One region of the Cytobacillus firmus genome, then DNA from elsewhere that is predicted to be linked to it. Evidence: a T-box and tRNA genes for the amino acid it is inferred to sense, from the RefSeq annotation. Region 1 holds a T-box; the other holds one or more tRNA genes.

Region 1 (10,779 bases):
GGGCAAGATACTGGGAAAGAGGTGTTTTTGAAGTCCTTGATACACCGATAAGCACTATATCAGCCTTTAATATACCACGGGGGTCACGGCCATCATCATATTTTACAGCGAACTCGATTGCTTCAATCTTTTTAAAATAATCTTCATCCAGCTTTCTGACCAGTCCTGGTTCGAAAAGCGGTGTAATGCCGCAGGCTCTTTGGATTTGATCCATTAAAGGGCCAACAATATCAAAAGCATATATCCCTTCTTCAGCAGCCCGCTGGTTAATATATTTCCTCATGTCCGGCTTGACCATCGTATAGGCTATCATCCCATTATCAAGCTTTGCGAGTGAAATAACTTCATCAATATGTACTTTTTCTTCAACATATGGAAAACGCTTGATAGATATATCGCTGCCATTGAATTGGCTCGTTGCAGCTTTTGTTACAAGTTCAGCCGTTTCTCCCACTGAGTCTGAAACGACATAAATGACTGGCAATTTTTCCATCCTTTAACACCATCTCCTTCTTTCACTGCTACTTTTCCCCGGCTAGAGCCAAGAATGCTTTCGTCAGATTTGTTTTGGTTATCCTGCCGTTTACTTCAAACCCTTTCTCCGTCTTTTTTACAACAGGAAGGGCGTCGATCTGCTTTTCAATCAGCTTTTTAGCAACTTCGATAAGCAAATCATCTTTTTCACACATGGTAATGTTAGGCATTCTGGTCATAATGATATTTACAGGGATGGAATTTAGCTCCTGCTTGCCAATACTTGCACGGAGTAAATCCTTCCTTGACAGAACCCCAACAAGCAGTGAACCCTGATCGACAACAAATAACGTGCCGACATCTTCCAGAAACATTGTCACAATTGCATCATATACCGACACATTCTCATTAACCACTACAGGAATAGATTGATAATCCCTTACATATAGCTTTTGAAGGTTTTCAGTCAGCAGCTGCGCCCCAGTCTTCCCTGTATAAAAATAGCCTACACGCGGACGGGCATCTAAATAGCCTGCCATCGTTAATATAGCCAGATCCGGCCTTAGTGTTGCCCTCGTTAAATTAAGCTGTTCTGCAATACTCTCACCAGTGATCGGCCCGTTTTCCTTAACGATTTCTATTATTTTTTCCTGCCTTTTATTTAATTCGATTTTTCTCACCACCTAATCTGAAAAGGAGATGCTTTTGGCACTCATTTCCCACTATAATAAGGTTATACTTTTATATAATTATTATATACTATTTGTCATAAATGAAAAGATGTGTTTCATCTATAGTTTGATTTACGCTGCCTAATATGCCCAAAATACGAAAGAGCCCGTCAGTGTGATAAACAGGCTCTTTCCTGACAGCCACGGCAGCTGTCCTCATCTTAGATTTTAATCGTATTCAAGCATAAGACGCAAAGTTTTAGCTTATTACTTAACAATTATTTCGTTCATATTTGCAAATTTCTTTATCACATCAGACAAATGTGCCATTTGATGCAGCCTATTGCGGCGAATTTCCTGATTCTCATCCATTACCATAGTATGCTCAAAGTACTGATCAATTTCAGGTTTCAAGCTGATTAGCAAGTTAAAGGCTTCTTCCTCTTTAACCTCTTTTTTCAACTCCTCGGTTACTGATAAATATTTACTGAACAGAGCTTTTTCATTATCATTTTCAAATAAGCCGCTGTCAATATCCCCTTTATCTTCAGCCTTAGAAGCAATGTTGATTACCCGGCTAAGCGCTTCAATGCTTTCCTTGAAGCCATCTGCATCCTTGTTGGATTCCAATACCTGAGCCCTATTCACAAGTGAAGGCACGGAGCCGATATCATTTCCTAATACAGCTTCAATTAAGTCATAGCGTATTGCTTTTTCCTGCAGCATATATTTAATTCTTAATTTAAAGAAAGAAACTAATTCCTGCATTAAATCATTTTTTGATTTCTTTCCTATATTCGCATTCAGCACGGTCTCTAAAGATAATGCGATCAATTCTTCGAGTTTCAAATCCCAGTGTTTAGCCAGTAACGTCTGGATGATACCGGATGCCTGTCTTCTTAAAGCATATGGATCCTGGGAACCGCTTGGAATAATTCCAATTGCAAAGGATGACACAATCGTATCCAGCTTCTCAGCAATGGAAAGCACTGCACCAGCATCACTTTCCGGCGTCTGGTCCTCTGCATTGCGCGGCATGTAATGTTCATTAATTGCACGCGCCACAGCTTCCTTTTCACCTTTTTGCAGGGCGTATTTTTCTCCCATAAACCCTTGCAGCTCAGGAAATTCGTAAACCATATGTGAAACAAGGTCAAACTTAGAGATTTCAGCAGCGCGGTCTGTCACTGCTTTTGCTTCACCACTGAAGTCAAGAATCTCACTCAGCTTTGCTGCCAGCTGGCGGACACGGTTTACCTTTTCAGCAAGGGTTCCAATTTCTTCGTGATACACAATGTTATTGAGTTTTTCGAGCGATGCTGAGATATCCGTTTTTTGGTCTTCTCTGTAGAAGAAAGCTGCATCAGAAAGCCTTGCCCGCAATACCTTTTCATTTCCTTTAGCCACTTTTTCCAAATGTTCATGTGAACCATTCCGGACTGTCACAAAGTAAGGAAGAAGAGTGCCATCTTTGGACTTTACCGGGAAATAGCGCTGATGCTCTTTCATGGAAGTAATTAACACCTCTTCCGGAAGCTCAAGGTATTCTTCTTCAAACTTGCCATATAATGCAGTCGGGTACTCAACCAGATTATTTACTTCTTCCAATAAATCTTCATCCACCGGGACAACCCAGCCATGTTCTTCCTCAATTTTTTCCAATTGAGAGAGAATGGCACTTTTTCTTTCCTGAGGGTTAGTGATCACATATTGAGCCAGCAATGCCTTTTCATAATCAGCAGGATTGTTAATCTCAATCTCTTCCCCTAAAAAGCGGTGACCTCTTGTAAGATTGGAGGTCTGGACATTTGTGATTGAAAAAGGAATGACTTCATTTCCGAATAATGCAATAAGCCATTTGATCGGCCTGATAAAACGCAAATCCTGGTTTGCCCAGCGCATGTTCTTCGGGAATGATAGCGAGGTAATAATCTGCTGAAGTTCAGGCAGAAGAGCAGCTGTTTCCTGACCTTTAATGAATTTGCTGACATGGGCGTATTCAACGCCGTTAATTTCTTTAAAAAATATATCTTCAATAGAAGCTCCCTGACCCCGGCTGAATCCAACCGCAGCTTTTGACCATTCTCCATCTTCTGTTAAAGCGATTTTTTTCGCAGGTCCTTTCGCTTCCTCATTTATGTCCTCCTGGGCGGTATCCACTCCCCTTACAAGAACAGCCAAACGGCGGGGAGAGGAGAAAGCGCTGATCTCTTCAAAAGATATTTTCTTTTCCAAAAGCCATGATTTCACTTTATCTGAAAGCTGATTCATTGAATTAGTGACAAATCTGGCAGGCATTTCTTCGAGTCCAATTTCCAGCAGAAGATCTTTCTTATTCATGAGAGCCTTCCTCCTTATCCTTTAGAATTGGGAAGCCAAGTTTTTCTCTCTCTTCATAAAAGGTCTTGGCTATTTTTCTGGCCAGATTCCGGCACCTTGCAATATAGCCTGTTCTTTCTGTTACTGAGATCGCTCCCCTGGCATCGAGCAGGTTAAAAGTATGGGAACATTTCAATACATAGTCATAAGCCGGGTGTACAAGCCCTTCATCCATTTGCCTATGTGCTTCTTTCTCATAAATATTGAACAAATTGAAGAGCATTTCCTGATCTGATGTTTCAAACGTGTATTTCGAATGCTCAAACTCGGGCTGCAGGAAAATGTCCCTAACTGTAAATCCTTCTGTCCATTCAAGGTCAAAGACATTTTCCTTATCCTGAATGTAAGAGGCAAGCCTTTCAATTCCATATGTAATTTCAACAGACACAGGCTTGCATTCTAATCCGCCTACCTGCTGGAAGTATGTGAACTGTGTTATTTCCATTCCATCAAGCCACACTTCCCACCCTAAGCCCGCACAGCCCAGTGAAGGATTCTCCCAGTTATCTTCCACAAACCGGATGTCATGTTCAAGCGGATCAATGCCCAATGCCTTAAGTGAATCAAGATACAGCTCCTGGATATTATCAGGGGATGGCTTCATGATCACCTGAAATTGATGATGCTGATAAAGCCGGTTGGGATTCTCTCCATATCGGCCATCAGCCGGACGGCGTGAAGGCTCTACATAAGCCACATTCCACGGCTCTGGTCCGATTGCACGTAAAAATGTATATGGGCTCATAGTACCTGCGCCCTTTTCAGTATCATAAGCCTGCATCAGGATACAACCCTGTTCAGACCAATGTTTTTGAAGTGTTAATATCATGTTTTGAATATTCATAGGACACCTCTTTCGTATAAATAGTTATATTTCGTCTCTCAATGTTGTCCGTTGATTTCCGCTCCAGGCTGCTCGCTTTTCCTGCGGAACATAAAAAACTCCCGTCTCTATGCCAAATGGCATAGGGACGAGAGTTACCCGCGGTTCCACCCTATTTGCTGCGAGTTTGAACGCAGCCTCTTTGGTTGTCAATAGACAAAATTGCTCCAGAGCGCCCTTCCTTAACTATCCATACCCGGCTCCCACTGTCCCGGGTTCGCTTTAATGAGAAAAAGTTAAGTACTCTTCTCCTTCACAGCAATAATATTTTATTAATTTGAATCATAGCGGAATCACATTGGATTGTCAATCTTTAATAAAAAGCAAGACGAGCTCATTACATCAGATCATTAAACTTGTCCATTTGATTCAAAAACTTCTTAGTCTTAAGGCTTAAGCCGGAATACTCTTCATAATAAGCAGAGATAATCTTTTTCAATTCAGCTTTGGTTTCCGGTTTAACAGAGATATTGCCGAGCCTGGACAAGTCAAAAAAATAAAACAGGCGCAGCAGCTTAATTGTCGCCTGTGATACTTTATAATGGTAAGGATCCTTATCAAGACAGCGGTGACAAATGAGGCCGTTTTCCCGGATTGAAAATGCAAAATGCCCGTCAGTGCTCCCGCAGACAGAACATTGATCAAGAACTGGATATAAACCCAAACCGTTCAGCATTTTCATTTCATAAATGTTCGTGAGAATCTCCGGATCATATCCTTCGTTTATTAAATTTAGCGTTTGATGCAGCAATTCGAACAAAAATGGGTTGGGCTTCTTATCCTCACTGCTTTTATCCGTTAAATCGACAATATAGCTTGCATAAGCCGTAAGAAAAATATCTTCTTTAATAGATCGCATGGATGAAATCATGTCACCCTGCTGCAGGGTGCCCAGACCGCTTCCGCGCTGAACTAAAAAATTCCCGTATGTAAAAAGCTGGGTGACAGCAGCAAGTCTGCTGTTCGGTTTTTTAGCTCCTCGTGCCATCACACCAACTTTTCCCCATTCACGGGTATATAAAGTAACTATCTTATTTGTTTCACTATAATTAGTTGTCCTGATGACAATGCCTTCACATTTATCAAGCAACCGTGACACCATCCCTGTCTTTCGACAAACCTATGAGATGGGAAAATCAGCTTCTGCTAGCTCTTCGTCATTGCTGCCGGGTATATCCTGAGTTTCCTTTTCTAGCTCCTTGAAGAGAAGATATGTGTCAATGTTTCCTGTCTGGGAAAACACTCTCCAGGTAAAATCCATCATCGAAAACCCCACCTTTCAGTTATTCAACTAGCAATTCTTTATCCCAATACATTTATCTATATCATAGCCTGTCTTTGTAAAATCATGAGACGAAAATATTGTCAATCACCTGTATGCATATAAACCAGAAATGGATAATACTTTAATTAGGGCTGGTTCAGTACTCATCTTCACGGAAGCCAAAATCGCGGAGCTGAGACATTTTATTGCGCCAGTCTTTCTGGACTTTGACCCACAGCTCCAGAAAAACCTGTGATCCAAGAAGATTTTCAATATCCACCCTTGCTCTTTTTCCGATTTCCTTGAGCATTTTTCCTTGCTTTCCAATGACAATGCCTTTCTGGGAGTCACGTTCCACAATGATCGTAGCCATGACATGAACGACATCTTTATCTTCGCGGCGCTCCATTTTATCAATAGTTACAGCAAGCGAGTGCGGTATTTCCTCTCTTGTTAGATGCAGCGCTTTTTCCCTGATCAGTTCAGAAACGATAAATCTCTCAGGGTGATCTGTTACCTGATCAGCAGGATAAAACTGCGGCCCTTCCGGAATATATTTTTTAATCTGTTCTAAGAGCGTCTCTACATTATTGCCTTCCAAAGCAGAAATGGGGATAATTTCACTGAAATCGTACTTTTCCTTGTAAGACTCAATAATTTTAAAAAGTTCATCTGGATGCACCTGGTCAATCTTATTGATCACAAGGAAAATTGGCGTACGGACTGACTGAAATTTCTCAAGTATGAATTCTTCACCGCGTCCAAAGCCTTCCTGGGCATTTACCATAAACAGGATGACATCCACTTCTTTCAGTGTGTTTTGGGCAACTTTCATCATAAAGTCTCCCAGTTTATGCTTTGGCTTATGGATTCCTGGCGTATCAATAAAAATAAATTGTGCGTCATTGGTTGTCAGGACACCCTGAACTTTATTGCGCGTCGTTTGCGGCTTATCACTCATAATGGCAATTTTCTGCCCAATTACGCGATTTAAGAATGTTGACTTTCCTACGTTTGGTCTGCCGATTATGGAAATAAAGCCTGATTTGTGTCCTTGTTGTGTATTATTCATGTAAGTCCTCCGGTGAAAATGCTCCTGGCAGTAATTCTTCAACTGTTAATTCTTTAATATCCCCTTTTAAGTTGGTTAAAACAACTTTCATTTCAGGCGGACATAATTCGGATATTACCTGTCTGCATGCACCGCATGGGGGGACAGGACGGTCTGTGTCCGCAACAACAGCAATGGCTGAAAAGCTTTTTACGCCATCAGAATATGCTTTGAAGAGAGCAGTCCTTTCAGCGCAATTACACATGCTGTACGCTGCATTTTCTATGTTGCAGCCGTGAAAAACCTGACCGTCACTGCTTAATAGCGCCGCTCCCACTTTGAATTTTGAATATGGCACATATGCTCTATCTCTTGCAATCTTTGCTTCCTGTATTAGTTGATCGTTATTCACAAATATTTCTTCCTTTCCTGTAAAACGGAACTGCTCCCGATGCAATCATGGGCCTTGGGGCTCGCAAAGCTTCTTTCTGTGAAAAGCAGCCGCTTCTCTCTTATTTTACAACATTTTACTTTGATTTTCATCGTTTGTAGCAAAAACGTAATAAAAAAATTGAATTTTCTAAAAATATGCAGGCTGTTTAAATTTTATCTGGCCATTGATATCTAAGTGGCATCCCTCAAAATCTCCCCGGCCTGTGAAATTTAATGCTGTTCTGTCATTTTAGCTGATTCAGTGAACGTTTTCAAACTCAGGCCCGATAATTCAAAGCAGATTACGGTCAGCCATAATTATTAATATAGAAAAAGCAAAAAAGCAAAGCTGCCCATTCGGACAGCTTCACTTTACTGCAAAAATTTCAGGATTTTAGGGAGGAATATTACTCCGCCTATTATTACACTTATAATGGCAAACACCAGCACCGCTCCAGCGGCTATATCCTTCGCCTGTTTGGCAAGGGGATGGTAATCTTCTGTTGACAGATCCACAGCCCTTTCAATGGCTGTATTCAGCAATTCAAGTGAGAACATTCCCCCGATGGCCAGCAGAATGATCATCCATTCAAGCCTGGTAATGCCAAAATATATTCCAGAGAACATGACAGCCAGGGATACTGCCAAATGTATCTGCAGATTCCTTTCATTCACTAACGCCATTCTAATTCCGGAAAAAGCAAACACAAAGGATTTGAGGACATTGTGTTTTCGGACTTTTTTATCTTGTGAGCCCGAATTCATCAAGTATATCCTTCTGGCGGGAAAACATTTTTTTCTCATCTTCCGGATTTTCATGATCATAGCCAAGAAGATGCAGGAAGCCATGGACCGCCAAAAAGCCAAGCTCCCTAATAAAAGAATGTCCATACTCCTCCGCCTGCTCCTTCGCCTTAGCAGTGGAGATAATGATATCCCCCAGGATTCGCGGCATATCAGCACCAATCAGTTCAACTTCACCTTCACCCAGCTCTTCCATCGCGAAAGAAATAACATCTGTCGGCCGATCTTTATCCCGGTACTCCCTGTTGATTTCGCGGATGCGCTCATTGGTCACAAAAGTAATGGATACTTCGCTTTCAGGCTCCACAGATTCTTTTGAAGCCGCAAAGTTAATTAACTCTTTGATTTTGGCTATATCATTTTCCTGGAGCTCAGTCGTTTCGTCTAAAAAATCAATGTTTAAATTCATGCCTGTTTCACCTTCTGTTTTGTCATTTCAGGATACTCAATACGTGAATGGAAAATTCCGTTTAACGTTTCACAGAACGAGTGTGAAACAGTTTCCAGTTCTTTTAAGGTTAAATCACATTCATTCAGCTGTCCATCCTGAAGCCTGTCTGCGATTATCTTTTTGACTAAATCCTCTATTTGCTCTGTTGTAGGATGTGCCATCGAACGGACTGCAGCTTCTACGCTATCCGCAATGCCAATGACTGCCGACTCTTTTGATTGCGGTTTAGGTCCAGGATAGCGGTAGTCCTCTTCTTTTACCTCGAGACCATTCTGTTTTGCTTTGTAGTAAAAATATTTCAGCAATGTTGTTCCATGATGCTGTTCGGCAATATCCACTATCTCCTTAGGCATCTTATGCTTTCTCAGCATTTCAGCACCATCTGCGGCATGGGCGATAATAATATTCTTACTGGTCTGGGGAGGAAGCCGATCATGCGGATTTTCTATATTCACCTGATTTTCGATAAAAAACTGCGGCCGTTTCGTCTTGCCGATATCGTGATAGTAGCAGCCCACCCTTGCTAAAAGTCCATTTGCCCCAATAGCTTCACAAGCTGACTCGGAGAGATTTGCAACCATTACACTATGATGGTAGGTTCCGGGAGATTCAGTTAGTATCTTTCTCAGCAGCGGATGATTAGGATTGGATAGCTCAATCAGCCTCATAGTAGACAAGATTCCAAATCCCGCCTCAAAATATGGCAGCAGGCCAATGGCCAGGACTGCAGATGAGATTCCTGAAATCAGAGCGATTACAAAGTAAAATCCATATTCAATCGTCTCATAGTGGCCATTTCTTAAGAAAAGCATTGAAAAGATAACAAGGATGTTTACCGCAGATACAAATAAACCAGCCTGCAATATTTTGGAGCGGCGATTCTGCTTACTTAAAAACAATATGGCCGCCAATCCGCTGCAAAGGATGTAAATGGCTGATGTCAGCTGGAATGTCCCTGTAACACCTTCATTAAAAATGATGCTTCCGCTGATAGCCATAATAATTGTGTAGTACATTGCAAGCTTTTCATCAATCAGTATCTTAATCAGCATAGCTCCCATTGCTGCAGGATATATATACCCTATCTCTGAGTAATCAGCGTATTGGAAAAGGCTTATGACCTTCATAAGCAATATCGATAAGATAAAGACAAGGCTGAACAGCAATAAATAGCTTTGCTTTAATTCTCTCTGTACATTCAGTTCGTGGAAATAATAATATAGGGCTGATAAAACAATGACAATGATTAGAGATAAGCCGATAAAAGGCTGAATCGAATTAACACTGTCCAGAAGCCCTACAAGTTCAAGCTGTCGGTATATGTCCCTGCTGATCAGCTGATTTTCTTCAACAATGATCTGTCCCTGAAGGATTTTTACTGGCTCGACACTCTCAATGGTCTGCTGCCGCAATTCTTCTGTGGCAGCAGGATCATAAAATTGATTTTGATATATTGCATAGCGCCCCAGCTCTATTGCGGCTTTTTTTATTTCTGAATTTAAGCTGGTGAACTTTAGTTCTTCTTCAACGCGCTTCTTAGCGTTCTCCACCTGTTCGGCCGGAATTTCATTATTCATGATTTTATTGATGGCAGTAACAGTAAGGTCTTTCGCAATGCTCAGTTCACCCTCCTTGGCCTGCAGCAAGGCAAGGAAGACGCCATCCGATACTTCACGTGTTACGTCATCAGTGAGTTTTTCTTTAACCATGGACAATTTCTCTTCAGGACCAGGGGCGGAAGGGTCCGGTTCCACTACATCTTTGTCTGACTCATTTGCAGCAGCCTTCTTTTTCTCTTCCATCTCTTCTTTTACTTCTTCATTCACTTCCGAAACTGACCCGAAAATGGAGGTAACCAGGTCAACTCTGTTTTGGGCAATCTCTTTTTTTACAACGTAAATATCCTTAACATTATTTTCAGCTTCTTTTCTCTTTCTTTCTGTGCTTGCTTTATCCTCTATTGTTATGGGTGACCTTATTGTCTGTTCAGCTACAGAGAACAGACTTAAATCCAGCTTTTCAGGTTTCACATTGCTATACATGGAAAAATACATAGCAACTCCCAAAAGAAAAAATAAGAGAACACGAAAAAAGGTCATATTAAGTAAATTTTTGATTGTAGTCATACTTTGCTGAAGATTTGGCACATTTACCCCTCCTGTCCTGGGTAAAAAAACTTCCAATATTCTTAAATGTTTTAATTATTAATTATGTAAGATCATAACAGTTTTTCTGTTGGTTTTCACCAATGAAAAAGACCTATCTAACAACAGGTTACCTAAACATTTCATTAATAGCAAATAATTCCATGGTAATTACCTGCCGATTTTATCAGCTAAAGAAAAAACCGCCAAAACGGCGGCTTAAAGG
Region 2 (10,779 bases), 2.4 Mb from region 1:
GATATTAATCTGCAGGAAATTGCAGATAGATTTTATTTAAGCAGGGAGTACATCTCCAGGAAGTTTAAACAGGAATATCAGGCTACTATTACAGACTTTATAACGAATGTCCGAATGAACAAGGCCAAGGAGCTTCTGCAGAACCATAAACTGAAAATCTATGAAATTGCTTTTCAGGTTGGCTATCAGGATGAAAAGTATTTTAGCAAAGTCTTTAAAAAGACTGAGGGAATTTCCCCAAATGAATATAGAAATATGAATTAAGAAGGAGGAAGATCCATGATTAACGTGCTTGTCTGGAATGAGAATCGCCATGAGCAAAAGGATGAAAAGGTAAGGGCAGTCTATCCTGATGGTATCCATGGTGCCATTGCGGATTTTTTAAGTGGAGAAGATTTTAAGGTGAAAACAGCGACATTGGATGAGCCCGAACATGGACTCAGTGATGCTGTCCTGCAGGAAACAGATGTTTTAGTCTGGTGGGGGCACCTGGCGCATGGGGAAGTTGAGGATGCAATCGTCGAAAAAGTAAAACAAAGAGTACTCGATGGAATGGGGCTGATTGTCCTTCATTCCGGCCATTTTTCTAAAATTTTTAAAGTGCTGATGGGAACTTCCTGTGATTTAAAGTGGAGAGAAGCGGATGAAAAGGAACGAATTTGGATTGTAGACCCGAGTCATCCGATTGCAGAAGGACTTGGAGAATATATTGAACTGGAAAAAGAAGAGATGTATGGAGAACATTTTGATACCCCTGCACCGGATGAGCTTGTAATGGTGAGCTGGTTTGAAGGCGGTGAGGTTTTCCGGAGCGGCTGCACATACAAGCGGGGAAAAGGAAAAATCTTTTATTTCCGTCCGGGACATGAAACGTATCCAACCTATTATCATAAGGACGTCCAGCAGGTTATTAAAAATGCTGTTAAATGGGCGAAGCCGGCTGATCTTCCGGTACCGGTCTATGGAAATGCGGAGCCGCTTGAGAGTATCAGTGTGAAACAGGAAGGAGTGGAGAATTAAGATGAAAAAACTCAAGATTGGGATCATTGGATGCGGAAGTATAGCCAAGCATCGGCATATGCCTGAATATCATGCAAGCAGCGGGGCTGTCATTGCAGCAGTATGTGATATTAATGAAGGGCGTGCAAAAGGATTTGCTGATCTCTACGAGGCGAAGGCATACACCGATTATAGGGAATTGTTGGATGACAAGGATATAGATGCAGTGAGTGTCTGCACCCCGAATTATCTGCATGCCCCAATTTCAGTTGCAGCATTGAACGCGGGCAAGCATGTTTTATGTGAAAAGCCAATGGCCACTTCTATGGAAGAGGCGCAGGATATGATAGAAGCGGCCCATAAAAATGGAAAGAAATTAATGATTGCTCATAATCAGCGCTTTGTTCCATCTCATAAAAAAGCAAAGGAGTTGATTGCAAGGGGGGAAGCGGGAAAAATCTACAGTTTCCGGACTGCTTTTGGACATGGCGGGCCGGAGGGATGGAGTGCAGATGGCAAAGAAAGCTGGTTCTTCAAAAAGGATCAGGCTTTTATTGGCGCGATGGGTGACCTTGGTGTCCATAAGACCGACCTCTTGCGTTACCTTCTGGGAGAAGAGTTTGCTGAGGTCGGAGCATTTGTCGAAACAAGTGCCAAAGCCGGTGCTGATGTCGATGATACAGCCGTATGCGTTTTGAAAACGGAAAGCGGTGTGATCGGTACATTGGCTGCAAGCTGGTCTTACGTATCTAAAGAAGACAATTCTACAATTATTTATGGTGAAAAAGCTATTTTGAGACTCGAGGATGATCCGGTGAACTCTCTCATTGTTCAGTATGCAAACGGTGAAACAGTGAAGTACGAGCTCGGCGGAATCCAGACAAATGAAGAAGGCGGGCAAAAGAGTTCAGGGGTCATTGACCACTTCATTGAAAGTATTTTAAATGAACAGGAGCCTGCCATCTCCGGTTCCGAGGGAATGAAGTCGCTCCAAGTGATTCTTGCTGCCCTGGAGTCCAGCGAAACAAAGCAGATTGTAAGAATTAATTGAGGTGCATCCATGAAAAAACTTCGGATCGGAATTATCGGTGCTGGCGGAATTGCCCAATCCCGGCATATTCCCGTTTTAATGAAATTATCGGAAAGTGCTTCCATAACAGCTATCTGCGATGTGAATGAGGATACTGCACAGCTGGCTGCAAAGAAGTTTGGAATCAGCAGCGCTTTTACAGATTATAAAGAAGTATTCAATGAAACAGATGCCGTGGTTATTTGTACACCGAATAAGTTTCATGCTGAAATTACTGCTGCTGCGCTGGAGGCCGGGCTGCATGTTTTGTGTGAGAAGCCGATGGCCATGACGGCGGAAGAATGCAGGAAAATGATTGAGGCAAGAGACAGGTCCGGGAAGGTATTGGCCATTGCTTATCACTACCGGTTTATGAAAGAGGCACAGGCTGCCAAAAAACTCATTTCAGAAAATGAAATTGGCACTCCGTTTGCAGCCCGGGCAAGAGCGATGAGAAGAAGAAAGGTGCCGGGCTGGGGTGTTTTTATCAATAAGGAACTCCAGGGCGGAGGAAGCTTGATTGATTATGGCTGCCATTTGCTTGACCTCTCGCTTTGGCTTTTGGGAAACCCGGCTGAAACGGAGGTATCCGGTACAGCTTACAATACATTAAGCAAAATGCCTGATCAGGTGAATCTATGGGGCAGTTTTGACCATCAATCCTTTGAAGTAGATGATCATGTGACAGCTTACATAAAATTTGCGAATGGCGCTTCCCTTCTTTTTGAGACTTCCTGGTCTGCCAATATTGAACAGGATGATGAAAGCCTCAGTCTTTCAGGGCAGTATGGAGGAATTGATTTATTTCCCTTCAGTTTAAATCAATCCAAACATGGAATGCTCCTGAATACACGTTCTGAATGGCTCCCGGGAGAAGATGACTATGCTTTAAAGCAGGCACGGAACTTTATTAACAGCTGTTTGGGCAGCGAAGAATTTATGGTTAAAGCAGAAGAAGCACTGCAGACAACCAGGATTATTGATGCGATTTACAGTAGCAGCAATCGAGAAATTTAAGAGAAGCCAGGAGGGGATTTTGTGAAGCTCGGCGTATTTACCGTATTATTTGCTGAGAAAAATTTTGAAGATATGCTCGATCATGTGAAAGCTGCAGGACTTAAGGCTGTTGAAATCGGAACGGGAGCCTATCCCGGTAACGCTCACTGCAGCCTGCAGGAGCTTTTGGAAAGCAATGAACTCCGGGATGATTACCTTAACAAGGTTTTGTCGAGGGGGCTAGAAATCAGCGCATTCAGCTGTCATGGCAATCCGATCTCACCTGATAAAGCATTTGCAAAGGAGTCAGACCGTGTATTATGCGACACGATTAAGTTAGCCAGCTTAATGAATGTTCCGGTTGTTAACTGTTTTTCCGGCACTGCAGGTGACGGGGATGGAGCAAAGCATCCGAATTGGCCGGTCGCACCGTGGCCGAATGAGTATGGAGAAGTGCTGAAATGGCAATGGGAGGAGAAGCTCATTCCTTACTGGAAGAAAGCAGGACAATTTGCCAAAGACCATAATGTGAAAATTGGTCTCGAACTGCATGGAGGATTTCTAGTGCACACTCCTTACACGCTTTTAAAATTAAGGGAAGAAACATGTGACGCCATTGGGGCCAATCTGGATCCAAGCCATTTATGGTGGCAGGGCATCGACCCTGTGGCAGCAATCAAGATACTGGGAAGAGAAAATGCCATTCATCATTTTCATGCAAAAGATACCTATATTGACCAGGAAAATGTGAATATGTACGGGTTAACGGATATGCAGCCGTATGGCAATGTGCAGACCAGGGCGTGGACATTCAGGTCAGTCGGATGCGGACACAGCCTGCAGGAATGGTCTGATATGATGAGCGCTTTGCGCACATTTGGTTATGACTATGTTGTCAGCATCGAGCACGAAGATCCGCTTATGTCGATTGAAGAAGGATTTACAAGAGCAGTAAGGAACCTAAAATCCATCTTAATCGAAGAGCAGCCTTCGGAAATGTGGTGGGTATAAAACAGGGAGGGGAAATAGCCCCTCTCTGTTTTTTCGACAAATTTCTCAAAAAGGGTTGACCATTTACGCTGATTTTAGTACTATAAAATAGTTGATTCGACAAAATGTATATTCATATTTGCATTTATGATTGAATATACATTCACAAACGCGGGTGTAGTTTAGTGGTAAAACCTCAGCTACGAGCAATACATCCATGAATCATCAGCGAGTTGCCTCGACGCATGGGCTTCCTTGAATAATCTTTCAGAGGAAGAGGCATGCAAGAACGGGAACGAAATCAGTAATCTGCAACTTCATATAAACGCGGGTGTAGTTTAGTGGTAAAACCTCAGCCTTCCAAGCTGATGATGAGGGTTCGATTCCCTTCACCCGCTCCATACATAGCCAACGCAGTGTTTCGTTCAAAAAGAACGAGGTATTGCGTTTTTTCATGTTCTTTGGCTATTAAATAAAAAAATCGGGCGGCATCCGCAGATTCCACTCGATTTCTATAGAAGTGACTAACATTCAATGACCTTAAAGATTCCTTCTCCGCCATGCACTTGAGTGTACATGTTCATTAATGATTCTGTCATTTTTTCAGCATTATCCGTTTCCAGAGAGGGGCGCAAATAAACAATTTGAACGGCATTGTTAGTCTGTTCGGTGACAGCTGTCCTTTCAGAGTCCACAAACGGACTGCCAAATGGCCCTTCCGCATCTTCACTGATTATTAAATTGGCAAGCGAATTGGGCCTTCCGTTTAAGCCGTTATATTCTTCGCCTTCTTTGCCTAACCTGATAGTCAGATGGCCTGAAAGCTTATCGGCATCATATACGCCGATCGGTATTTGGTATTCCAGGGAAAAGAAATTGTTAATATCGATGGAGCTGTTGACCGGCTGCAGATAATTTTGTTTTTTAATTCTTCTGTAAAGTGCTTCTGCAGAATGGCGGTAGCGGTTTGGATCCTTGCCTGCCGTTTTGAAGATCTGCCGCCATTCTTTGATCCCTTCAAATTCTGTAACACTCTTGTCCTCTAAGTCAAAATAAATAGATTCCTGAAATAATTGGAGTCTGCCCTTTACCATTTGAGGAGATTGTCCGACTTCGATATTTTTATATGTAATAAATCCGACTTTAAAATGGGGCAATAATTTGCACAGCTCTGGAGCTATCATAATTTCCAAGCTTTCCACCTCCAAAATTACTTTAAAATAGTTTATCATAATAAGCGGTGATTCAATAAATTAAAGACTTTCATATAAAGTGAAACTTCAATCAGTGGGGGTTTTCCTTATCCCCAACTGATTGTTAGTTGAACCAATCGGGCCTTTACGGGCAGTTTGACCCCCGCTTATCCTCCTTTGATTCCTCTGAGTCTTGAAGTGGGGGTCTTACTGCCCGTTAGACTGCGATAAATTAAATTCTCCGCGAAAGGAGGTCATACAATGGACTTTGCACAATTCAAGCAGGAAGTGATTGAATACAGCAAAACAATTGGCATTGATAAAATCGGTTTTACGACAGCGGGCACATTTGATGAAATGAAAAATAGGCTGATTCGCCAGCAGGAGCTTCAATATCAGTCAGGCTTTGAAGAGCCTGATATTGAGAAGAGGGTGAATCCCGGCCTGCTAATGGACAAGCCCCGGTCTATTATTTCCATTGCGGTTGCTTATCCTTCCAAAATGAAGGTAAGGGTTGTCAGCAAAAGAGGTGAAAGAAGGGGGATTTTCTGCCGGGCTTCATGGGGGAAGGATTATCATCATATCCTGAGGGAACGTCTTCAGAAGCTTGAGGAATTCATTCAGTCAAGAATTCCTGAGGCGATATGCAAATCCATGGTGGATACAGGTGAGCTGGTAGATCGGGCCGTTGCCCAGCGTGCCGGAATCGGCTGGAGCGGAAAAAACTGTTCCATCATCACACCGGAATTCGGATCGTATGTTTATCTTGGAGAAATGATAACAAATCTGCCTTTTGAGCCTGATAAGCCAATGGAAGACAAATGCGGAAGCTGCAATAAATGTGTTGAGGTCTGCCCGACAGGAGCTTTAATTCAGGGAGGTCAGCTTGATGCACAGAAATGCATTGCCTTTTTGACACAGACAAAGGGTTTTCTCGCAGAGCCGTATAGAGAAAAACTGGGGAACAGGCTTTATGGCTGCGACACCTGTCAAACTGTATGTCCTGAAAATAAAGGCAAGGATTTTCATCTGCATGATGAAATGGAGCCGGATCCGGAAGTGGCAAAGCCGCTTTTAAGGCCGCTTCTTTTTATCAGCAACCGTGAATTCAAAGAAAAATATGGCCCGGTCTCAGGTTCCTGGAGAGGGAAAAAGCCGATCCAGCGAAATGCCATCATCGCCCTGGCTCACTACAAAGATGAGACAGCGGCAGAAGACCTAATTAAAGTTATGAAAGAGGATCCGAGGCCGGTAATACGGGGAACGGCCGCATGGGCGCTCGGGAAAATAGGCGGGGAAAAATCACTCCCTGCACTAAAACAGGCATTGCAGCAGGAGAAAGACGGAGAAGTCATTGCTGAAATAGAAAAAGGTTTGAGTTTTTTTGAACAATGAGGGGGAGAAATCCCCCCTTTTTTTATAGCTTTTTTTCTGTATGACCGCAGAAACTGGTCAGCCCGGCTGATTTACTGCAGGATTGCGCGAAAAATTAAGCAAAGTCCTTTGCTTCCTCTCATATGTATTGAATAGGAGAGGAGTGAGGTGCGTGAGGGACCAGCTTCATGAGCTGTTAAAGAAAAGAGTGCAGCAGTGCGTTTCCCATTCAAGAAGTTCAATTCATACATGCCCTAAGATTGAGAAAAAGAAAGAATCTCTTTCCGGCCGCTCCGGTGAGATTGTGAAAGCACAGGCAACCGGAAATGTGATCAGGGTCGGCAAGGAGAAGGAAGATGTGACTCCGGTCGAATATAGAGTTCACTTCAAATATCTAATTAAACAAAAAGGCATATTTTATTTGGAAGAAGAGATTGAAGAGCGGATAGCCGACTTCTATAAAGGAGTATTTGTTGAAGACCGGGAGAAAAATCCTTTTAAAGATAGTAAAAAAGAAGAAGTATCTTCAGACCGGGTATTTGAAGAAGAAGAAAGGTATGAGTATGAATATGACCGCATGAAGGCTGTACAGTATGCAGAAAAATGGTGGAACACTTATAATCCGGCCTATAAGAAATTTGATGTGGATTGCACCAATTATATTTCCCAGTGCCTTCATGCAGGCGGCGGCCCAATGAGGGGATACCCCAACCGCGGTAAAGGCTGGTGGATGAGAAGCGGGAATTGGAGCTACAGCTGGACAGTAGCGAATTCAATGCGGTGGTATTTGCCCAGTTCAAATTCAGGGTTGAGGGCCGAGGAAGTCTCCAGTGCGGATCAGCTCTTAATAGGAGATGTTATTTGCTACGATTTTCAGGGAGACGGGCGCTTTGACCATACAACAATCGTGACGGGCAAAGATGCATCAGGAATGCCCCTCGTCAATGCCCACACCTATAACAGCCGAATGCGCTATTGGGCTTACGAAGATTCAACAGCTTATACACCAAATATTAAATATAAATTTTTGACAATTACCGATGATCAGTAATTTGTATGGTGATTTCAACGTGATATAATAACACATGCAGATTTAATTTAGAGGTGAAAAAAGTGGGATTGCATGTAGTATTATACCAGCCGGAAATTCCGGCCAACACAGGCAATATAGCCCGTACCTGCGCGGCTACTGATACGACATTGCATCTGATCCGGCCGCTCGGCTTTTCAACAGATGATAAAATGCTGAAGCGGGCTGGCCTGGATTACTGGCAATTTGTAAAAATTGTTTATCATGATTCATTGGATGATTTCTTTAAAAGCACTGAACAAGGTGAATACTTCTATTTAATGAAGGATGGCACCAAGCCATATTCCACTTTTGACTATAGCAAAGTCGAGAAGGATTATTATTTTATTTTCGGCAAGGAAACGACCGGTCTTCCCAATGATGTTATTGAAAGAAACAAAGAGCGCTTGTTAAAGGTACCAATCAACAATAATATCCGTTCGCTTAACTTATCCAACACAGCTGCCATTCTTGTCTATGAAGCACTGCGCCAGCAGGAATACTTACATTTATCATAGGAAAACACAGGGCCTGAAAGATTATCAGGCCTTTTTCTTTGGAGAAAACTTTCTTCTCTGGGTAAAATGAAAAAGTACATATGGAAAGGATGAGATGTGATGAATGAAGTTACCAACTTGCTGATGGACCATCGTTCCGTCCGGAATTTTGAGGACAGGCCTCTGTCTAAAGAGCAGATTGAAACAATTGTACTATCTGCTCAAGCTGCTTCCACTTCAAGTTTTGTTCAGGCCTATTCAATAATCGGAGTGACAGATAAAGAAAAGAAAGCGAAACTTGCTGAAATGGCAGGCAATCAGAATTATGTAGCTGAAAATGGCCATTTTTTCGTGTTTTGTGCTGATCTGCATCGTCATGAAGTCATCGGACAAATGGAAAATAAAAATGTAATCCCATCAATCGAAAGCACAGAGAAGTTTATGGTGGCTGTCATTGATGCTGCTTTGGCTGCGCAGAATGCTGCCATTGCTGCAGAATCGCTGGGACTTGGACTCTGCTATATTGGCGGAATAAGAAATAATCTGGAGGGAGTGGCTGAGCTATTAAAAACACCAGATCGTGTGATTCCTTTGTTTGGACTGGCTGTTGGCTACCCTTCCAAAAAGAACGACAAAAAACCTCGGCTCCCTTTTCAGCACATTTATCATGAAAATGAGTATAATCAGGATGAAACAGCATACCGCCAAGAGCTGGAAGTGTATAATAAAATCATTTCCGAGTATTATGATGAGCGTACAGGCGGCAAGCGGAAGGACACTTGGACCAGTCAAATTGCCGACATGCTCGAAAAGCAGACACGCATGTATATGAAGGATTTTGTTCAGAAAAACAAGATGGATTTAAGCTAGGAGAATATTGAAATAAGAAAAAAGCTGCTGAATAGATCAGCAGCTTATTTTTTGCTTACGCCTGGCTTGTCATCATAGCCGGCAGTGAAAATAGCAGCAAGGAAAGCAACCATTACACCGATAATAATAATTGTACCCATGTATATGTAATCCTCCTTTAGCGGTATCTCAATAGGCAAGCATGTAAATATAAGCTTATTATAGCCCAAAAATGAATAACTGTGAATGAAAAGTATGGAGTTTTTTTTACAGTAAGATTCCTGCAGCAAAGTATTCCTAATAATTAATCCCCGTAAAAAGTACAAACCAAACTCTTAATAGTTTACGCATGTTCGATTGCCGGTGCGCATAGAGTATATTAATCGTCTCTGATAATGCGACAGGGGGAGGTCCTTATGGATATTCTAAAAAAAATTGAGATGTACAGACACGAGGAAGAAAAGCTTAAATGGGAAGGGACTTTTGGAGAGTATTTAGAAATTGTCAAAGAGAAGCCATGGGTTGCCCAGTCAGCACATTCGCGGGTATATAATATGATTAAGGATGCCGGTGTCGAAGAAGTGAAAGGGCAAAAACGATACCAATTTTTCAGCAATCAGCTCTTTGGATTAGAAGAAGCATTGGAAAGGCTGGTAGAAGAGTATTTTCACCCTGCTGCCAAACGCCTTGATGTCCGTAAAAGGATCCTTTTATTAATGGGTCCTGTCAGCGGCGGTAAATCAACTTTAGTGACAATGCTAAAGAGAGGTTTGGAGCAATATTCCCACGCTGAAAGGGGCGCGGTCTATGCTATTAAGGGCTGCCCAATGCATGAAGATCCGCTTCATTTAATTCCGCATCACCTCCGCAAGGATTTTTATGATGAGTATGGAATAAGAATTGAAGGAAACCTATCGCCATTGAATAGTATGCGTCTCGAACAGGAGTATGGCGGCCGCATAGAAGATGTTTTAATTGAACGAATCATTTTCTCCGAAGACCGCAGGGTGGGGATTGGAACTTTCAGCCCTTCAGATCCGAAATCCCAGGATATTGCTGATCTGACTGGAAGCATTGACTTTTCAACTATTGCTGAATATGGTTCAGAATCCGATCCTCGTGCCTACCGTTTCGACGGGGAACTGAATAAAGCAAACCGCGGTATGATGGAATTCCAGGAAATGCTGAAGTGTGACGAGAAGTTTTTATGGCATTTATTATCCCTGACTCAGGAAGGCAACTTTAAAGCCGGACGCTTTGCCCTGATTTCGGCAGATGAGCTAATTGTCGCTCACACGAATGAAACAGAGTATCGTTCATTCATTTCCAATAAAAAGAATGAAGCTTTGCATTCCAGGATAATCGTTATGCCAATCCCATATAATTTAAAGGTTTCAGAGGAAGAGAAGATTTACGATAAAATGATCCGTGAAAGCGATGTTTCCAATGTGCACATTGCACCGCATACTTTAAGAGTGGCAGCGATGTTTACGATTTTAACCCGCATGAAGGATCCGAAAAAAGGCGATATTGATTTAGTTAAGAAAATGCGTTTGTATGATGGAGAGAGTGTTGAAGGCTATAATAGAGCAGATGTGGAAGAATTGAAAAAAGAGCATGCAGATGAGGGCATGAGCGGCATTGACCCGCGTTATGTCATCAACAGGATCTCTTCGACAATCATCCGCAAAAATATCACAAGCATCAATGCGCTGGATGTATTGCGATCGCTAAAAGAAGGAT

The links. The T-box of region 1 lies ahead of glyQ (glycine--tRNA ligase subunit alpha). A T-box ahead of a tRNA ligase gene usually reads a tRNA of that ligase, here a tRNA-Gly.
Region 2: it has a tRNA-Gly gene. The T-box ahead of glyQ (glycine--tRNA ligase subunit alpha) is inferred to sense a tRNA for this amino acid. The anticodon was not compared.

Annotation. Positions count from the first base shown of each region.
Region 1 covers NZ_CP098323.1:3,696,804-3,707,582, forward strand. Annotated here, with positions in the region: gene NAF01_RS18760 (pyruvate, water dikinase regulatory protein) at 1-493, opposite strand, end outside; gene NAF01_RS18765 (transcriptional regulator CcpN) at 522-1,157, opposite strand; gene glyS (glycine--tRNA ligase subunit beta) at 1,413-3,485, opposite strand; gene glyQ (glycine--tRNA ligase subunit alpha) at 3,478-4,368, opposite strand; T-box leader at 4,489-4,673, opposite strand; gene recO (DNA repair protein RecO) at 4,745-5,497, opposite strand; gene NAF01_RS18785 (YqzL family protein) at 5,528-5,671, opposite strand; gene era (GTPase Era) at 5,829-6,743, opposite strand; gene NAF01_RS18795 (cytidine deaminase) at 6,736-7,179, opposite strand; gene NAF01_RS18800 (diacylglycerol kinase family protein) at 7,527-7,919, opposite strand; gene ybeY (rRNA maturation RNase YbeY) at 7,897-8,367, opposite strand; gene NAF01_RS18810 (HD family phosphohydrolase) at 8,364-10,556, opposite strand.
Region 2 covers NZ_CP098323.1:1,137,119-1,147,897, forward strand. Annotated here, with positions in the region: gene NAF01_RS06005 (response regulator transcription factor) at 1-264, shown strand, start outside; gene NAF01_RS06010 (ThuA domain-containing protein) at 280-1,020, shown strand; gene NAF01_RS06015 (Gfo/Idh/MocA family protein) at 1,022-2,050, shown strand; gene NAF01_RS06020 (Gfo/Idh/MocA family protein) at 2,060-3,085, shown strand; gene NAF01_RS06025 (sugar phosphate isomerase/epimerase family protein) at 3,107-4,075, shown strand; tRNA gene NAF01_RS06030 (tRNA-Gly) at 4,382-4,455, shown strand; gene NAF01_RS06035 (B3/B4 domain-containing protein) at 4,579-5,247, opposite strand; gene queG (tRNA epoxyqueuosine(34) reductase QueG) at 5,509-6,642, shown strand; gene NAF01_RS06045 (amidase domain-containing protein) at 6,794-7,672, shown strand; gene trmL (tRNA (uridine(34)/cytosine(34)/5-carboxymethylaminomethyluridine(34)-2'-O)-methyltransferase TrmL) at 7,735-8,208, shown strand; gene nfsA (oxygen-insensitive NADPH nitroreductase) at 8,308-9,057, shown strand; gene NAF01_RS06060 (PrkA family serine protein kinase) at 9,453-10,779, shown strand, end outside.